DNA from 2 places in the Clostridium swellfunianum genome. Region 1 is predicted to be linked to the other one. Evidence: a T-box and tRNA genes for the amino acid it is inferred to sense, from the RefSeq annotation. Region 1 holds a T-box; the other holds one or more tRNA genes.
What was found. A T-box is a leader RNA that pairs with one kind of tRNA and senses whether it is charged. The one in region 1 lies ahead of NBE98_RS07110 (alanine--tRNA ligase), so its partner is inferred to be a tRNA-Ala.
Positions count from the first base shown of each region.

Region 2: it encodes a tRNA-Ala, which carries the amino acid that the T-box ahead of NBE98_RS07110 (alanine--tRNA ligase) is inferred to sense. The anticodon was not compared.

Region 1 covers NZ_JAMOFV010000006.1:1,560,551-1,570,306, reverse strand. Annotated here, with positions in the region: gene NBE98_RS07135 (LysR family transcriptional regulator) at 1-447, opposite strand, end outside; gene NBE98_RS07130 (DUF2268 domain-containing putative Zn-dependent protease) at 764-1,627, shown strand; gene NBE98_RS07125 (metalloprotease family protein) at 1,719-2,318, opposite strand; gene NBE98_RS07120 (non-canonical purine NTP pyrophosphatase) at 2,664-3,293, shown strand; gene NBE98_RS07115 (nitroreductase family protein) at 3,360-3,899, opposite strand; gene NBE98_RS07110 (alanine--tRNA ligase) at 3,929-5,701, opposite strand; T-box leader at 5,760-6,016, opposite strand; gene NBE98_RS07105 (hypothetical protein) at 6,184-6,618, opposite strand; gene NBE98_RS07100 (DUF4358 domain-containing protein) at 6,887-7,402, opposite strand; gene NBE98_RS07095 (hypothetical protein) at 7,505-8,353, opposite strand; gene NBE98_RS07090 (class I SAM-dependent methyltransferase) at 8,443-9,153, opposite strand; gene NBE98_RS07085 (hypothetical protein) at 9,228-9,410, opposite strand; gene NBE98_RS07080 (hypothetical protein) at 9,476-9,664, opposite strand; gene NBE98_RS07075 (hypothetical protein) at 9,700-9,756, opposite strand, start outside.
Region 2 covers NZ_JAMOFV010000006.1:1,787,645-1,797,400, reverse strand. Annotated here, with positions in the region: gene NBE98_RS08200 (peptide ABC transporter substrate-binding protein) at 1-271, opposite strand, end outside; gene NBE98_RS08195 (TPM domain-containing protein) at 420-1,208, opposite strand; gene NBE98_RS08190 (LemA family protein) at 1,212-1,787, opposite strand; gene NBE98_RS08185 (alpha/beta hydrolase) at 1,994-3,001, shown strand; gene NBE98_RS08180 (TerC/Alx family metal homeostasis membrane protein) at 3,092-3,925, opposite strand; gene NBE98_RS08175 (hypothetical protein) at 4,048-4,185, opposite strand; tRNA gene NBE98_RS08170 (tRNA-Ala) at 4,410-4,485, shown strand; gene NBE98_RS08165 (hypothetical protein) at 4,522-4,764, opposite strand; gene NBE98_RS08160 (DUF421 domain-containing protein) at 5,061-5,783, shown strand; gene NBE98_RS08155 (GNAT family N-acetyltransferase) at 5,911-6,405, opposite strand; gene NBE98_RS08150 (DEAD/DEAH box helicase) at 6,491-9,427, opposite strand; gene NBE98_RS08145 (class I SAM-dependent methyltransferase) at 9,563-9,756, opposite strand, start outside.

The DNA of each region.
Region 1 (9,756 bases):
CTGAAACTGGCTGTAAAGTATAATGGCTAGGTCTACATCTCTGTTTATAAGCTTTCTTATGGATTCCTCCGCACTACATTGGTATAGCTCAAACTCATAGTTGCTGGCATTAAACCTTCTGCACAGCTCTAAAAATTCTGAATTTATAACTTCACATCCAACAGTAGCAATTTTAATTTTATTTTCATTTGAGTTTTTGGTTAATATACCTTCGATTATTTGAAACTGACTCACTATACTTTTGGCATGGTGGTAGACCTCAACACCAAAGGTTGTTAGAATAACCCCTTTATTAGTCCTCTCAAATATTTTCTTGCCCAATCTATTTTCTAACTCATTTATTTGGGTGCTTAAATTAGGCTGTGAAATAAATAAGTTTGCAGCAGCTCTGGATATGCTACCTGTTTCTACAATCTCAATTACATATTTTAAATGTTCAAAATCCATTTCTAACATATCCTCGCTATACTTTTATTTGTTAAATAAATAACTTTCCTGCGCAAAAAAATCCTAACAAAATGTACTTATGCTGTCTTTCTTATTTTATATACAATACAAGCTATTAGCAAGTAGCTGGCTATTTGCAGAATTAGTAGCTAACGTGTAATTTTTTATATATTTATTTGTTTATAAAAATATATATTCAAATATTTATTTGTTCTCGCTAAATTTAACTCTTGACCTTCACGCCGCGTAATACCTTATCATTAACATTGTAGTAAGTGATATCACAATTCAAATGAAATGATAAGGAGTGATTTTAATGGAAATAATCATACAAGACACTTTAAGTTTATATAAAGAAATGCTCAAGCTTCCTGAAGGTGAAAGGCTTGAATTCTTTACAACTGAATTAATAAAACCCTTCAATCCAATGTTTGGAATAATGCATAGCCCTAAAACTCCTGAAGCTCTTGCCTCTATCCCTCTAACCGGATGTGATTCTGAGATAAAAGAAATGTTAGAGAAACTAGAGAAAGCAGATGCCTGGAACAATGCAAAAGAAACCATGGAGGCTGCAGCAGAACGCTTTGAAAGAGCTGGTATTCCAGTTCCTGAAAAAGTTGTGGTAGGAATCTTCTTAGGAGACCCTAAGCTTTTAGCTATGAGCGAAGGGTATACAGGGGTAGGAGCTATACCGGGCTATATACAAATAATAATTGCGCCTAACGAAAAGAATCTGCCAAAGCTGAATGCTTGTATAGCTCATGAGTTTCATCATAATGTGCTTTTCCATAATGCAAAGTGGAACTTTATGTTTGATGTAACAGTTGGAAAGTATCTCGCTGTTGAAGGCCTGGCTGAAAGCTTTGCAGCAAGCATGTTTGGCGAAGAATTTATAGGGCCATGGGTGACAGGAGTTAAGGGAGAGGATTTAGAAACATCAAGAAGAATAATTTCAAAAGCGCTTGAGGTTACGGGCTTCATGGAGGTAAGAAAATATATCTTTGGAAAGCATCCTATGGTGCCTGAAGCTGATGACCTTGGAATACCTTTCTGCGGAGGCTATGCTGTAGGCTATCATGCAGTGCAGGCCTACCTAAAAAAGACTGGCGATTCAATAGAAAAAGCTACAATTATAGATGGCGATGAAATCATGAAGTTATCAGGTTATTTTGATATTTAAGTAATAAGCTATGCTTAAAATAGTGTTGATAATATATTCTTTTTAAGAAAAGTCATTCAGACTTTTCTTAATCCACATTTTGTAGTCTATATCATTGTTTAGAATAGAAGTAAAAAAAACCGTCTTCGGAACTAAATGCAAAAATATTATTTTTTCTACTTAACCAACAGTAGTTTACAATAGCAATATCACCATAACTACACCATAAATGTAACAATATAAACATTATCCCACTTATTAAATTACCTTTAGTGAGTAATAAGACTGATAATGTTAATAATATCATTGTCAGCAATGGCGTTATGGCAATAATGATATATTCTATATTAGAAACAACAAAGTTATATGTTTTAGTTACTATTACTCCCTTTTCAAAACGAAATTTAACAGTTCGTGAACCCAAGAAAACAAAAACAATAGCATGAAGAAATTCGTGAACAACCATCGAAGGGAGAAATAATATAATCGCCATTCCGAGTTCTTCCATAACAAATTCTAATCTTGGTAGATTTAAAAACACACAAATTAATAGTAAAATCAATGTGGCAATGATGAACGCATAATAAGAATAAGTAACAATACTATTTTTCTTTATATATTCATTTAGAAACAACTTGCCCTCTGATTGTTTGAATTTGTAATAATATTTGTAGTCATTTGATTTCATAATTTCATTTACAGACAATCTCATATCAATCTCCCCAATATCGCTTAAAATGAGCAGGTTTTATTTTTCCTGGCTAAAACAACCTTGTCATAATACGACCTTCAAATCTGTATATATGTCTTAATTATAGCATGTCTACAATAACACATCAATTTTAAACATCCATCTAAAACATAGCCCAGTGCTATAGCTTTTATTAGGTTCTGGATGCATGATATCCTTTAGAACTAATTCATCATTCAGAAGGATTTTTCAAAGCAGCACAGAATATACCAAGGAGAAATTAAAAGGCAAATGAATAAAGCTTTTTACATTAGAAAGCTCTAATGCAACATATAATAACTTTGTTTTAAACTGGGGGAATAACTAATGAAATTACTATACGGAACAACCAATCAAGCAAAGCTTGAGCATATGAGGCAAATATTAGATGATTTAGGTATAGAAATAGTTGGTCTTAAGGATGTAGATTTGCAGCTGGAGGTTGATGAAAGCGGAAATAATCCTTTGGAAAATGCAAGGATAAAAGCATTAGCTTACTATAGAGCCGTTGGCATGCCTACATTCTCCTGTGATTCAGGGTTATATATTGAAGGACTAGAAGAGGATAAGCAGCCAGGCGTTCATGTAAGAAGAGTACAAAACAAATACCTAGACGATGAGGAATTTATTCAATACTATTCCAAGCTTGTGACTGAATTAGGAAAAGAGACAATAGCAAAGTTTAAGAATGCCATATGCCTAGTTATGGATGAAAAAAATATCCTCGAATATGATGGGGATGATATTTCAGATAATTTTATAATGACCTCCAAAATACATGCTAAAAGGATAGAAGGCTTTCCCATGAATTCAATTTCTTTGGATATTGAGACCGGAAGCTACTTTGTTGATGAAGACAGTAACAACAAAAACGAAGAGAAGCTCACAAAAGGCTTTAGAAAGTTTTTTAAATTGGCTATGCTTAAGAATAATGTTGAAAATAAAAGGCAATCTTGATGGATTGCCTTTGACTCGTCGTATAAGAAAATTGCATATTAACACCTTCGATTTATATGCTTAGTATTACCAACATTCATAATGTACTATATCTTCAAGTTTCTTTCTCGGACGAGCTTTAGGGGTTTCGTTGGGATAACCAATAGTTATAACTCCAATAACATATTTATCAGAAGGTATATTTAAAACTGGCCTAATATCTTCTTGTGTAAACTCAGCAACCCAACAGGCTCCTAATCCTAAATTGTTAGCTTGGAGTAACATATATCCTGCTGAAATTGAGGTATCTCTAATTATTCGTTTCACCTCATCTTGGGGACTATTATCATCCAAATATACATCTACATCCTCTTTTATTCTACAACGTACATCTGCAACGCATACAATAAAAACGGGAGCTGTTAACATCCATTTTTGATTGTGAGAAGCCTCCATTACCTTCTGTCTCATTTCTACAGATTTTACTACAATATAACGCCAAGGTTGTGTGTTGTTACCTGATGGAGCAAGTCTTCCACTTTCAAGCAGCTCAATTATTTTTTCATTTTCAACTGGCTTATCAATATACTTTCTTATGCTTCTACGTATTTCAATTTCTTTAATCATTTATTCCCTTCACTTCCTTCAATAATACTTTAGTATCCTATAATTGCTTTAATTCTTCTTACCCCGGAAGAGGAACTCTCCTCCTTTATTATTTTAAAGCTCTTTAGTTCTCCTGTATTTAAAACATGGGGACCTCCACATATTTCCTTTGAATAGCCAGGAATAGTATATACCTTTACAATTTCCCCATACTTGCTATCAAAAACTCCAACAGCCCCTTCTGCCTTAGCAGCTTCTACAGTCTGTTCTGTGCATTCCACATCAATACCTTTCTCTATTGCCTCGTTTACTATTTTTTCAACCTTCTCTAACTCTTCCTTAGTCATCTTTCTGTCAAAGGAAAAATCAAATCTTAGTCTTTCAGCATTAATATTACTTCCCTTTTGGTAAACACTAACCCCTAATACTGTTCGAAGAGCACCATTTAAGAGATGAGTAGCCGTATGCAATTTTGTAGTCTGCTCGCTGTTGTCTGCAAGGCCTCCCTTAAATTTCTCACCTGCACCTTTTCTTGACTTTTCCTGATGCTCCCTGAATTTTTGTTCAAAGACAGATATGTCGACACCTATTTTTCGTTCTGAAGCAAGCTCAACAGTAAATTCAATTGGGAATCCAAATGTATCATACAATTTGAATGCCAAATCTCCACTCAAACTGCTGCCCTCTTCTAAATTAGAAAAATACCTTTCTGCCATTTTCAAACCACTATCTAGGGTTTTAGAGAATAATGTATACTCCTTTTCAAGCTGCTCTAAAATAAAATCTTTATTGCTAACTAATTCAGAATAGATTTCACCATAATTCTCAATGACTACCTTAGCTATATTGCAAATAATATTATTATTTATTCCAAGTTTTTTAATCAAACGGATGGTACGTCTTATTAGTCTTCTTAGAATGTATCCCTGTTCAGAATTTGATGGTCCAATTGCTTTTGGATCTCCTAAAATAAAAGTTGCAGCTCTCATATGCTCGCTGATTATTCGAAAGGCCTGTCTATTTTCCTCTGTATAACTCATGCCTGTTAGACTTTCTATATTTTTCACAATAGGCTGAAACAATTCGGTTTCATATACATTTTTATACCCATTGATAACTGTTAGTACGCGTTCTAGACCCATACCAGTATCAACATTTTTCTGTGAAAGTTCAGAATATGTTCCATCCTCATTTTTATTATATTCCATGAAAACATTATTCCAAATCTCCACATACTTTCCGCATTTGCATGCTGGACCACAATTTTCGCCGCATTTTGCTTTACCCATATCATAGAAAATTTCTGTATCTGGACCGCATGGACCGGTTTTTCCGGCTGGTCCCCACCAGTTCTCGCTTCTATCATAAAAATAAATTTGCTCTTTCTTAAGTCCGTTCTGCATCCATATCTCTGCTGCCTCAGTATCTCTTGGCACTAAGGAATCGCCCTCAAAGACAGTTACAGCAAGTTTATCCACGGGTATTTTTAAATATTTAGTAAGAAATGTATAGCTCATAGTAATTGACTCTTGTTTAAAATAATCACCAAGAGACCAATTGCCCAACATCTCAAAAAATGTTAAATGTGTATCATCACCAACCTCATCGATATCACCGGTCCGAACACATTTTTGAACATTAACCAGTCGTTTTCCCTGCGGGTGTTTTTCTCCTAAAAGATATGGAACGAGTGGATGCATTCCAGCTGTAGTAAATAGTACACTTGGATCATTATCAGGTAATAAAGAGGCTGATCCTATTTCCTTATGCCCACTGTTCTCAAAAAACTCTACATACATTCTTCTTAATTCATTTGCCTTCATATTAATTCTCCTTTACAGTAATAATAAGTAAAAAAGCCCTAAGCTGAATAAACTTTCAGCTTAGGGCGAACTATTTAATCCGTGTTACCACCTAAATTCAGAGATTTCCTCTGCACTCTGCCAGTACGAGACGCTAATATGCAACCTGATACTAGTTTCCTTTTAACGGTAGAAACTCCGAAGAAGCCTACTAAGATTTCTCTTTTCGGTTCATGGCTCAGAGACTGCTTCAATATAGCTTTCGTGAAGACTCACACCTAACTCTTCTCTCTGCGACTACAGCTTACATCTACTCTCTCTCATCAAAGCCTTTGGATTTTTAGTTGTATTAAAATTACCATGGGTGGTATCTTATGTCAATATATTTTTCTGAATTATTACAAAAATATTTGAATAAAAATATCGCCCTTATAATAAACCCGATTAGCGAGTAATAAATTACAGGTGCGCCATAAAAGAAAAGTGTGAATTTCTTTTAATTTCTAAAAGTCATATTTAAAATTTTCCTTTACAAAATTAGCCATAGGGCTATCCTTATCTTTTCGTATATAATCTAAATCATAATCATAGAAATATAAATATGCTATACTCTTTTTTTCAGCAGATACTCCAATCATACCAAATGACTTTGGATATCTTGCTTCATAAGTATCACTTTTGTCTACAACTTTAAAATCATAATTGTTTATTGAAAATTCGTATTCAGGAATATAATATTTAGTTTTATCAAAATCCGAAACAACTTTATGGTCTAAAAACTTATATTTTTTTGTTAATTTTTCTTTTTCCTTTTCATATGTTTGTTCATCATAGTTAACAACAAGGTTTATTGCATCTGTCTCAAATAATATTATCGAAAAATGATTATATTTGTATGATATATCTTGATATTTAGGCAAATCCTCAATAGCAGGCATAAAGTTTTTTGCATGTGCATCAATCTTAGTTCCGTTATTAAGATACTTCTTAATGTTTGTTGTATTTGACTTACTAAAGCCAATAAAAATTAGTATTAAAACACTAATAAATATAAAAAAGTATTTTTTTTTTCATTTTTAATCATTACTCCTAAAATATATTTAATGCATATTTGTTTACAAAGTTACGCTAAACTTAATTAGCAAATCCTTTAAGAACATTATGTCCTAATTGCTAATAAATGTAGCGTTAATTTTAAGAGATTATTTAATTTCTCCTATCATACTTAGTTTTATCTAAATAGAAATCGCTAATTTTATAACCATTGCCTATTCTATCACTTATAGTTAAAATAATATAATTTCTAGTCCTTTGAATAGAGTACCCTTTCATACGTTCATATTCTTCAGTGCTTTCCAATTGGTATTTTTTCAATAATTCACTACAATAAATCTCAAAAGCCTTTTGTATGTCATCGGTACTTTGTGCCCCATTGGCTTCGATAATAGAAAACTCCCTTGCTGTGCCATCTGTGCTGACAAACACTTTTCCTTCCAAAATGTCCGATGCATTTACGCCACGATAATGCTCATGAATATTTGCAATATCAAGTTCTTTCATATCACTGCCATATATAGACGATGACAGCATAAATTGAGAAAATTTATTTATATTAATCCTTTTTCTATTATATTGATTTATGATAATACCAATACAAAGTATAATTATAAGTATGGCAATAGTGCTAAAATAAATTAATTTTTTGCGTGATAAGTTTCTCATGTCTCACTCCTCCTAATATAAATTTTCTTTGTTTAGTTATATATTACTATTATGTCTTATAAGAATATTACGGTTACACTTATAAAACATATTCATAGTAGATTACTTCACTTTTTCCTTTCCATAGGTTAACTTAAATTCTTCAAGAAATTTATATAATATTTTAGAGTCGCCGTTTACATTATTAATTAATAATTGCACTAAATAACTATTATCACCTCTATCATCAAGCAATGATGAAAAATCAAAAGCATAAATAGGCTTTTTTAATCTAAGCAAGTTGCTAAAACGTGCAATTTCAAATGCTAAATAATGCTCGCTAATATCATATTCATTATAAAAATCATTCCAGAAGCCATAATAGGGTGAATTAATTTTGTTATCAAAATCCTTTTTCAATTCTTTCTCTGAATAGCTTACCAGCAAATAAAAATATTCATCTATAAGCTGGAATAAACTGTTCATAGCCTCTCCAACTTCAGCTTCGCTATATATTTTTTCTCTCCAATAGAACTCTAAGCCAATCTCATTCTTTAGAAACTCAGCTTCATTTCTATCATTTTCTTTAATACCAGCCATATCCTCGTGAGATATACTGCTCAACCATATATCACCTTTATCATTAAGAAAAGTTAAATCCTCAGGCAAATATGGGCGCCTCCAATCATAGAGCCCCTTTACTGTTTCCATAATAATTAATTTTGTAGCTTCATTACATTTATAAAAATAAAAAACTGCATCCTGGTTATAGTAATCAATGTTAGGATAATATACTGCTTTTTCTTCGTCTATTTTGTAGGGTTTTAATCTTTTTAGAATCTCAGGTTCAGGGAAATGTATCAATATCTCCTTTTGCATAGATAGTACAAAAGTTTCACACACCTTAAAGGCATAGTCTATTAACATCATATATTCTTTATCTCTTGGTTCTTTGGTTATATTTACAGGCATTACCCTCCCCCTAATGTTTCATAATAAAATACAATTGCGGTATATATGAATACTAAGCAATAAGTGGATACTAACTACTAATATATTATTCAGACCTCACCTACGAAACTTCGAGTATAAAGAGTAATCGTAATATTATCATTTACCTTGTAATTATCAAATAGGCTTGACAGTTCATCAATATATTTTATATCTGTTAATTTATCAAATGTAGATAAGGATCTTCCAATAAAGGTATCTTTAGTATATGAGGATGTTTCTTGAAAAATCTTATATTCAAAGTTATTATTTTTGAAAAAGGGTGAAATAAATTCAAGTTTTTCTTCTTTTCCACCACTTATTCCATTGAAATTAATTTCAAAGTTTTTATTCCTATTTACTGGTCTGCTTATCCAGACCAAAATAACCTTTCCGTTTGGTCTTAATATCCTTTGACATTCCTTTTTAAATTGTTCCATGTCAAACCAATGAAAAGCAGTTCCAACTGTTATGAAATCTACACTTGAATTTTGTAAAGTCGTATTTTCTGCTGTTCCTTTTATAGACATAAAATTTGAAAAACTTGACAAGTCATTTTCCGCTACCCTTCTCATATCATCATTCGGTTCAATGGAATAGACATGGCTACCTTTTAATAATAGTTGATTGCTCAATTTCCCCGTACCTGAACCAACATCGGCAATGAATGAATTAGCAGCTATGCCAACCTTTTCGTACAGATAATCTATAAATTCTTTTGGATATTCGGTACGATATTTTGAATATTTTTCAGCATTAAATGTAAATTTTTCAATATCCATGATACTTCCCCCCAAAAAATTAATAATAAAATATTCCTATTTCGCAATAAAAGAATATGGTGAATTACTTAATTCTAATTTTTATTTCGTTTACTTTTATTATTAACTAAACGTGTCAACTGTGAAAAAAGCAAACAAAAAATCATCGGTATTACTGCGTAACCTGCATTTGCTCTACCATCTGTGTAAAAAATATATATTGCTCCACATAAGGTTAATATTCCAAAAACAACCGCCAAAACTTTTGTTATATTCATTGTTACTGCCTCCTATTCATATATACATAATTTAAGATTGATGAACAATATAAGAATATTCTTCATCAATTATTATTTTTACTCTTCATTTCTTTATATATTTTATCTAACACATAAAGTGAAGGAGTTAGAAAACCCATCATCCACATTGCAAAAACAAAACTACCATTAACGTTACTGCCGTCAATAGTCATCAATAAAGGTAATGAAACACCTATAATTCCACCAAGTATTGATTTTAATATTAGTTTCATAAATCTTCTCCCTTCAATTAATAGATGATAAATTGCTATGACAGATTATTTTTGCTTTTTATATAATCCAGAATACCTCCAACAATAGCCCC
Region 2 (9,756 bases), 230 kb from region 1:
AGTCAGTTGCCAAAGATGGTTTAACAACTCCATATTTATCATGCTCTATCAAAGTGTCTACTAAGTTTGCAGCAGCGGCAAATTCATTTTCACTAGCAGTGGTCAAGTAATTTAGAGTTGTAGCTTCACCAGAATATACAGTGGAATATTCTTGTTTCACCTCTACCTTTGGTTTGTCCGTGCTCCCTGTGTTTGACTTCCCTGTGGTGCATCCTGCAAGGATAGAAGCACAAACAGCAGCTGCGGCCATAGATGCAATAAACCTCTTCATATCTTTTCCCCCTTTTATTTAATTTTCCCCTAAATGTAGTTATACTTTATTATATAAAGGCGTTATGCTAAAAATTCGTATAAAAATAAAAAAAGCACGCTTTTGTACTAATTAGCGTGCTTCCTGCTTTACAATACTTATATGAATACTACCATTTTCCAGAAGAGCCTCCACCGCCTGAGGATCCTCCACCAAAGCCTCCAAAGCCGTCAGACCCTCCTCCACCTCTTCTTCTACCTCCCCCAAACATAGAGCTCAAGAAGAAAACTCTGAATAGGAAGCTTGATATCCTACCTCTGAAAAATATTAAATCAAATACTAAAAATCCTATAATCCATAACATGCTAACAGGATTTGAACTTTTCTGATTTACAGTTGTTTCTCTATTAGGGAGAGCAATCCTAGCACTTTTGTTAAGGGTTATATCATATTCCTGTGCAATTTTGTCTGCCAAAACTGAATATGATTCCATCAAAGCTCTGCCGTAATCTCCCTTTCTAAGGTTTGGCAGGGCAATCTCCTGCATTACCCTGTTTGTATAAATATCTGGCACTGCACCCTCCAAGCCTCTTCCTACTTCTACCCTCCAAGTCCTATCCTGCACAGCAAGAATTATAAGAAGACCATTGTCCTTTCCTTTTTGCCCAATTCCCCAAGTTCTAAAAAGTTCATTAGCATAGGATTCTATATCTCTGCCTTGAAGAGAATCTATTGTCACAACTATCTGCTGAACAGAAGTTTTGTCCTCCAATTCTTTACCTACAGACACAATAGAATCTAAAGTTTCAGAATTCAACACCTGAGCGTAATCATTTATATATTTTAAATTTGTAGGCCTTGGTAAACTAGAGGTACTATATGCTAAAATCGAGCTAATGTTCAAAACTATTATTAGAATAGCTGCTGTTTGAAAGTATCTCCATAAAGTTTTCTTCATGGCTTATCTTGTAGTATTAAAGTCAACCTTGGGAACTTCTCTAGCTCCTTCAGCTGCTCTGTAGTATGGTTTTTGTTCAAATCTAAACAAATTTGCAACTATAGTTGTTGGAAATCTTCTAACAGCAGTATTGTAGGCATCAACTGACTTATTATAGTCCTGTCTAGATATTGCAATTCTATTTTCTGTGCCCTCTAAGGCTACGGACAAGTCTCTAAAATTTTGATTTGATTTTAGTTCTGGATATCTTTCCACAACTACTAAAAGCCTTGACAGTGCGCCTGAAAGCTGGTTATCAGCATCAGCTCTTTCCTGAACGCTCTGTGCACCTCCCAGTCTACTTCTAGCGTTTGCAATCTCAGTTAATATATCTTTTTCTTGAGCTGCATACCCTTTTACGGTCTCAACTAAATTAGGTATTAAATCATTTCTTCTTTGAAGATTAACATCTATTGCTGCTTCAGAAGTTTTAACAGATTGCTCAAGGCCAACAAGTTTGTTATAGCTTCCTGCTATCGGAACGATCAATAATATAAGGATACCGACAATTATAAGAATTGTCTTTAAGGTTTTGCTCATTTCTTAACCTCCCTTTATTGAATTCTAAATATAATTTTATGTTATATATTATCTTTTGAAGGAACAAGATTAAATATGCCATTTGAAAAATATAATATGTTTCCAACACTTCCAAAACAAATTTACTTTAAATTTCACAAAACTATTTAATTTTTTTTTTATAATGATACAATAATAATTGTTGAATTTGGGACAAGGGTGATGAGATGGGAATACAAATACAATTTACATCCTTAAAGGATGTTAGACGACCAATAAAAAAGAATAAAACAAGTCTCATATTAAATATTATTGTTTTTATTTTTATTGCTGTTAATTTAGGCGGACTTTATGCAGGTAATGTTTTTTACAAGAAAGCTTTTGAAATAGATACTAAGAAAAGTATTGATCAGTTCGAAGCAAACAAGCAACATTTTAACCTTAATAGGTATAACTCACTTGTTAAAGAAGAAGTAGCAGTTACATCAACTAATAATAGCTACAAACTCTATGGTACTTATATTAAAAATCCAAAACCTTCGAAGGACACTATAATTCTTTTGCATGGTTTAGCTGGCAGTAGATGGTCAATGCTAAAATATGCAGACATGTATTTAGACAAGGGTTTTAATCTTCTAATTTATGATGCAAGAAATCATGGTGATAGTGCTGGTAAGAATGTTACCTATGGATTTTATGAAAAATGGGATTTAGACAGATGGGTTAACTGGCTTTATACTAAAAACAAAGGTGGTGTAATAGGCGTGCATGGTGAATCCATGGGGGCTGCCACAGCTCTTCTTCATTCTGAGTTAAATCAATCAAAAAAAAGAGTAAGCTTTTATATATGCGATAGCTCCTATTCAGATCTGAAGGAATTATTTAAACTAAGGCTTAAAGAAGATTATAAGCTAAAAAGCAAACTAGCTTCAAATGTGCTATTATTTTACGCTGATAAAGTAAATAAGCTTAGAAATCAGTTTAATTTTGAAAAAGCTTCGCCAATAAATGTGATTAAAGAAATAACAACTCCAGTTATGCTTATACACGGAAGCGGAGATAGCTTTGTCCCTTCCAAAATGAGCGAAGATTTGCATGCCAGCAATCCAAGTTCTACGGAACTGTATATTGCTCAAAATTCAAACCATGTTGAGGCCTATTTAAATCATAATGAAGTGTATACAGAGAGAGTTTATAAGTTCATTGATACAATATTAAATAGCGATAAAAAATAAATGCAGCTAAGCTTTAGCTGCATTTATTTTTTGAAAGTCTTTTGCTTTCAGCTTTTTTATTATTAATTCTTCTATAGTTGAATTATAATACTAGGCTCTGTCGTATTTTTTCTCTGGAAAAAATACAGAAAATAATATGCTCATAAATAAAATAATAAAAATTGCTCCTAGAGATACAATCAGGGGAATTTCAATGTTAAAAAATAAAATAAGAAGCTTAAAGCCTGTAAAAATCAATACCATTCCTACTCCATATTTAACATAACAAAAACTATTATTAAGCCTTTCCAATACAAAATACAAACTTCTAAGCCCCAAAATAGCAAATATGTTTGAGGTATACACTATAAAAGGACTAGTTGTTATTGAAAATATAGCTGGGATTGAATCTATAGCAAATAGTATGTCAGAAGCTTCAATAAGTACAAGAATGGCAAATAGTGGAGTAGCATATTTTACTTTACCTATCATCACAAAAAAGCTTTCACCATATATTCTGTTAGTTATTGGAATAATTCGCCCTACTGTTCCTACCACTCTGCTTTTTTCAAAGCTTGGAGCACTATCCTCCTTCATAAGCATTTTAAGACCGCTTATAATAAGCACAGCTCCAAAAATGTGCAATACCCAGTGAAACTTATTTACTATTGTTACACCAAGCATTATAAATATAAACCTTAATACAATAGCTCCAAAAATACCATAGTTGAGAACCCTTCTCCTATACATTGATGGAATTTTGTAGGCTTCAAATATTAGTAAAAACAAAAAGAGATTGTCCATACTTAGGCTGAGTTCAATTACATAACCACCTAAAAATTGAAGTGCACTCTTTGCTCCAAATATTATGTATATTGCAAGATTAAATAACCCGGAAATAAACATCCAAAATATAACCCAAAATAAAGCTTGTCTTGCTTTCACTGTTGTTTCCTCCTATAAATTGAACTATTATTAAATACAATCCTTATATTATTATGATTTCTCAGAAAAAAATAAAACCTGCAGTAGTATATTAAATTACTACTGCAGGTTTTATTAATATATTAGGCGTTAGGGTCACTAATCTTATTTTTATCCATGAATTCGTCCAGCATTCTATTGCTCCTGCTTGATGCAACAAGCAGGGAGAATATAACTGTAACAAAAGGTATAAATATCATTAGTAATATAACAGGTAACATACTTTTCCCTCCAAATACCTTATTTATCCCATGTGTATAACCAAATTTTACCATATATTCTCTAGTTATGTAAATTTAAAGTTTACTTGCACATTCGACAGCCAATATGAGTATAAACTGTATTAAGGTCTAATCCTGCTGCAGATTTAGGATAAAAGCTGATAATTGAATTATTTTAGATTATTGCCATTATTGTTCTGTCATGCTATAATAAAGCTGTTCCTGGGGATATGGCGAAGTTGGGATCGCGCTTGAATGGCATTCAAGAGGCCAGGGGTTCGAATCCCCTTATCTCCACCAAAAAACAGTCTGTAAAGCTAAATACAGACTGTTTTTTTATTTACTGAATGCTTTTATTTTAATACTTATAAGAGAGTTATTTACTCTGACCATATTTTCATTGTGATTATTTGTTTTTTTCACTTCACTTTCATCATTAATAGCTTGGCATTCATCAGCCGAATTCTCATCCATCAGCTTTTCATCAATAGCATTTTTAATATTCATTTTTTTCATTGCTTCAATAGCTATTAAAGCAGCTCCTACTATACTGGCAGCCATTATTAAACCTTTTTTCATAACTATCACTCCTATAAATTAACATACAATAATTTTATGCTTTCATTGCCAATTTAATGAGCATATCTTATTCTGAACTTTTCTTATTATTCATCACCAAATTGCATCAACAATAGCAATTTTAATATAATGCATTAATAAAAAACACTAATTTTATTCACTTGTATTTTGGTTAAGAATTTCCAACTACTTGTAAATCCACTAAGTTTACGGTCCAGCATATATTAGATTGTAATCGGTATACTAATTATTGTGATATAATTCCTTACTTTATTCTTATTTGGAGGTATTCAGATATGCTAAACACTATAATTTATGCAGCAGGTCGTACTGTGGCTGTTTACGTGTTAACTTTGCTGCTAACAAGATTTATGGAAAGAAAACTTATATCTCAGATGACCTTTTTTGATTTCGTGGTAGGCGTTACAATGGGCTCTTTAGCAGCAAATTCAATGATAGATCCAGCAAGTAGTCCTATCTCCTCAGCTTCATCTCTGGTGGTGATTTCTGTTTTGGCAATTTTTTTGAGTTATGCTCATATTAAGAGCTTTAGAATAAGAAAGCTAATAAATTCTGAGCCAGTGACAGTGGTTGATAATGGAATTATAGTTGAAGACAATATGAAAAAGATAAGACTTACTGTTAATGAACTTATGATGAAGCTAAGGGAAAAGAATGCCTTTAGCCTGTCTGATGTGGAATTTGCCATTATGGAAACAGACGGTCAGCTTTCAGTTCTCCCAAAGCCAGAAAAAAAGCCTCTCACTCCATACGATATGAAAGTTCAAGCCACCAGTACGGGGCTTGAGAGAGATATAATTATTGATGGACAGCTATTAAAAGAAAACCTTATCTCTACTGGATTGGACGAAAGGTGGTTGGAATTACAACTTAAGACTCATAACATATATACTGCTTCTGAAGTGTTTTATGCTGGCATGGACAATAATAAGAAGTTATATATTTCAAAGAAAAATGCCGGAAGCAAGGAAACTCATGGTAAGTACGGGCTGGAATAAATTTTCAACTTTAGTTTCTGCCGTGTTTTGAAATATCACAAACACGGCAGAATTTTTTTATCAAAGAAAAAAGTTAACTTTTTAAATTTATGCATTAAGCTATCTTAATTATTTAACAAAATTAAATTTATTGTATTTTCATGTTTAATATTTCACCAGGCAATCCACCTATTTCACACACTTTTATTGATTTAAAACCATTGTTAATTAAAATTTTTCTTGATGCAATATTGTTAGGATCTATAATAGCAGTAATTTCAATTAGCTGCTTCTCTCCTTTTGCTTTTTCAATTAGCATTCTGGCTACTTCGCTACCAATCCCATTTCCCCAATAATCAGGTAATAACATATAACCAAGCTGTGCTTCACTTGAATTCTTTTCTTTAATTTTCAATAAGGCAGAACCAATAAACTTATTAGTATAAGTTTCCATTACCTTAAAGTTACCAAAAACTTCGTGCATTTGGTTGTTATTCAAAACTAATTTAAAATTTTCTAACGCTTCGTCTAACGGAATTGCTCTTTCCGTAATCATTGCCATTACATCTTCGTTGCTGAGCAATTCATAGTATTTATCAAAATCATCAAATGTAAATTTCTCTAGATATATGTTCTTACTCATTTTTTCACGCTCCTTGTTAATGACTATTTGCAAAGCAATAAAATTATTTATGTTAATGTATTATTCCTCACAGCTTTTGATTCTTTCAGTCCCTGTCAAAAAGCTTAAGCAAGTCTTCCCTTGATATAGCACCCATCAAACTTCCGTTCTTGAGCTCTCCAGTAAGAATGTTTCTAATTAATTCCTTCTTTTCCTCCTGCAAGAGAATTATCTTTTCTTCAATAGTTCCTTTTGCCACAAGCTTTACTACCTCAACAACCTGACTTTGACCAATTCTATGAGCCCTGTCTGTAGCTTGATCCTCAACGGCTGGATTCCACCAGGGGTCAAAGTGAATAACCAGGTTTGCTGAAGTTAAATTAAGTCCTATTCCTCCAGCTTTGAGAGATATTAGAAATACCTTTACAGAATCGCTGTTGTTAAATTCTTTAACCCTTATAATTCTTTCCTTTGGTTTTGTCCTTCCGTCCAACTGGTAATATTGAATGGATTCTTCCTTAAGCCTCTGTCCAATATTGTCTAAAACTGAAGCAAACTGCGAAAATAAAATTACCTTCCCATCTGACTTGATATGAGCCTTAACAATCTCTAAGGCAGTTTTAAACTTTGAACTTTCACCCTTATAATCTTCAATTATAAGAGAAGGATCTAGGCATATCTGTCTAAGCTTTGTTAAATAGGAGAATACTTCCATTCTTCCCTCACCCCCAGTCTTTAACAAAGCTTTAGCCTTTTTTGTATAGCTGCTGTATACAGCCTTTTGAGAGTCAGCCATTTCAACTAGAAGCTTCTTTTCTACCTTGTCCGGAAGCTCTTTCATTACCTCTTTTTTAGTTCTTCTCAAAATAAAAGGCTTTATCAGAAGTTTAAGACTTTCTAAATTATCTTCATTATCCTGTATAAATTTTTCTTCAAACTTTTCTCTAGAGTATAAGTATCCAGGCATAATAAAATCAAATATAGACCATAGCTCCACAAGATTGTTCTCAATAGGTGTACCAGTAAGTGCTAATCGTGTACCTGCCTTGATTTCCTTAACAACCTTTGTATTTAAAGCTTCTGCATTCTTTATATTTTGACCCTCATCAATAATTGCAAAGTCAAACTCAATATTGCTGTAAAAATCAATATCCAATCTTAAGGTACCATAAGTAGTCAATATTATATCATAGTCACTTAGACTCTTCATTGTTTCAGTCCTTTCAGTGCCATGTACAATTAAAACCCTTATTTCTGGAGCAAATCTTTTAAGCTCATCCTGCCAGTTATATATTAAAGAAGTAGGACAAACTATTATTGTCTTTTTATTTTTTTCAGACAATATAAAGGCTATAGTCTGAATTGTCTTTCCTAGTCCCATTTCATCCGCTAGTATGCCTCCAAAGCCTAGTTCTTGTATAGTCTTGAGCCATTTAAAGCCCTGAAGCTGATATTCTCTAAGCTTGCCATTAAACCCTTCAGGTACAGCTATATTGCTTGTGCTTATTGTCTTAAGCTTTTTTTCTATTTCCTCAAGCTCATGGCAGTCTTTTATAAACTTATACCCTCTGTTTTTCATATTTTCATACAAAAATAAAGCCTTGCTCTTTGGTAGCCTTACTTTACCATCATGAATATTCTCACTTATACTTAATACTTCAAAAAGTTTAAAGAAGTTTTTTATGTTATCATCCTCAAAATCAATAAAGCACTTTTCTTTTGTTCTGAAAAATTTATTCTTTGCTTTGTATGAGGAAAAGGCCCTGCCAAGCTCATCATTACCCGTATTTTCAATGCTATAGGCAAATTGGAAATATCCGTTTATTGCTTCTAGATCCATCCTTATAGAATCTAAGCTATACACTTTCATATCCTTAAGCCCTTTGCCGAAAGTGACCTTACCAATAGCTTGAAGATTTTCTCCTCTTCTGCTTAAAATACTGAGAAGCTCCTCCTGTCCGCCTGTAAAAATAAACCTGTTCTCAATTCTTGCCAAGCCATATTTTTCAAGACTCATAATAAGCTTTTCTTCATTTTTACTGTCCCATATTAAAGAACTCTTATTATCTTTTAGTATATTAACTTTTCTTCCGCAATAGTTTAAGTATACGTCGCAGAAAATTGTTTCCTTCTCCTCATACATATGAAATTCAGGTCTAACCATTTCAACTGCAAAATTTCTCAAGCTCTCTGAAATATTGATGCTTTTTGAAATACTGCTTAGAAAGTAAACAAGCTTATTATAGTTATTAATATCCCTTTTATAGAAAATCTCCCCGTTGACTTTCAGCTTTTCATATAAAGGTATATATTTCTCAATCTGATTCTTTGAGGGCAAGTAAATCTCATTTTTGAAAAAGTACACATTATTATGTGAGTTTAAAGGTATGGGAAGCTGTTTATGTGTTGTTAAAACAATGCATCTTTTCTCTTCCTTCAAGGTAAAGGTTATAGGTAAGTTTTCCTTAAAAATTGGAGCAGTAATTTCTATATAATCAAACTTAAATCTGACTTTTCTACTATGTATATTATCTAAAAAAGCTTTAAGGTCTTCTTGCTTAATTATGAGTTTATCTCCGCCTGTTAGCAATTGAGCTTCATAATACATGGTGTCTTTTTCTATTTTTCGTACAAGTCTATAGTCTCCTTTAGCTAATGATTTGCGTACTGTATCTTTCTTTATCTCATTACTTTTCTTTCCGATTTCGCTTTTATCCTTGGAAAGAAGGCTTATAAACTTATAAGAAGTAGCTGTTATATGATTGCACATAAATGTGTAGCCGCTTGCTGAAAACTCTCTAAATTCATCACAGGAGCATTCTACTTCCTCCAGCTTGTTCTTCTTTAGATGAAGCTTAATATGGGTATTTAGCTCTTTAAGCTTGTTTTCATCCTTAACCTTTCCGTATATATGATATATATGTTCAAGCTTCTTGCCTTTAAAATAGGTGACAAGTCCTTTTTTAAAGGCTTCTTCCCCTTCTTTTTGCATGGTATTGGAGGCAGTTTTTAGCATTATTTCTTTAAGGTCTATAATATTCACGAAAATCCTCCTTTACTTCTGTAAGGGCGTTTTATCCATTTTCTATGAATTATATTATATAATGAAGCAAATGTAAATATTATGAAGTACTTGATAATGAATATCCGTTTACAATAACTCCAGTGCTCCTTGACTTTAAGAATTCTGACATTTTAAAACATAAGCTGGAGGTATATTAAATACTACTCTTTCTAAGTCAATCTTTTTAAAGTATTCAGCAATAAACTCTCTTTTTAAAAGAGTGTACTGAAAAGTTATAAATAGTCCATCCTTTTTCAATATACTTTTGGTTTTTCCTAATATATTATTAGAAACACTCTTTGGCAAAC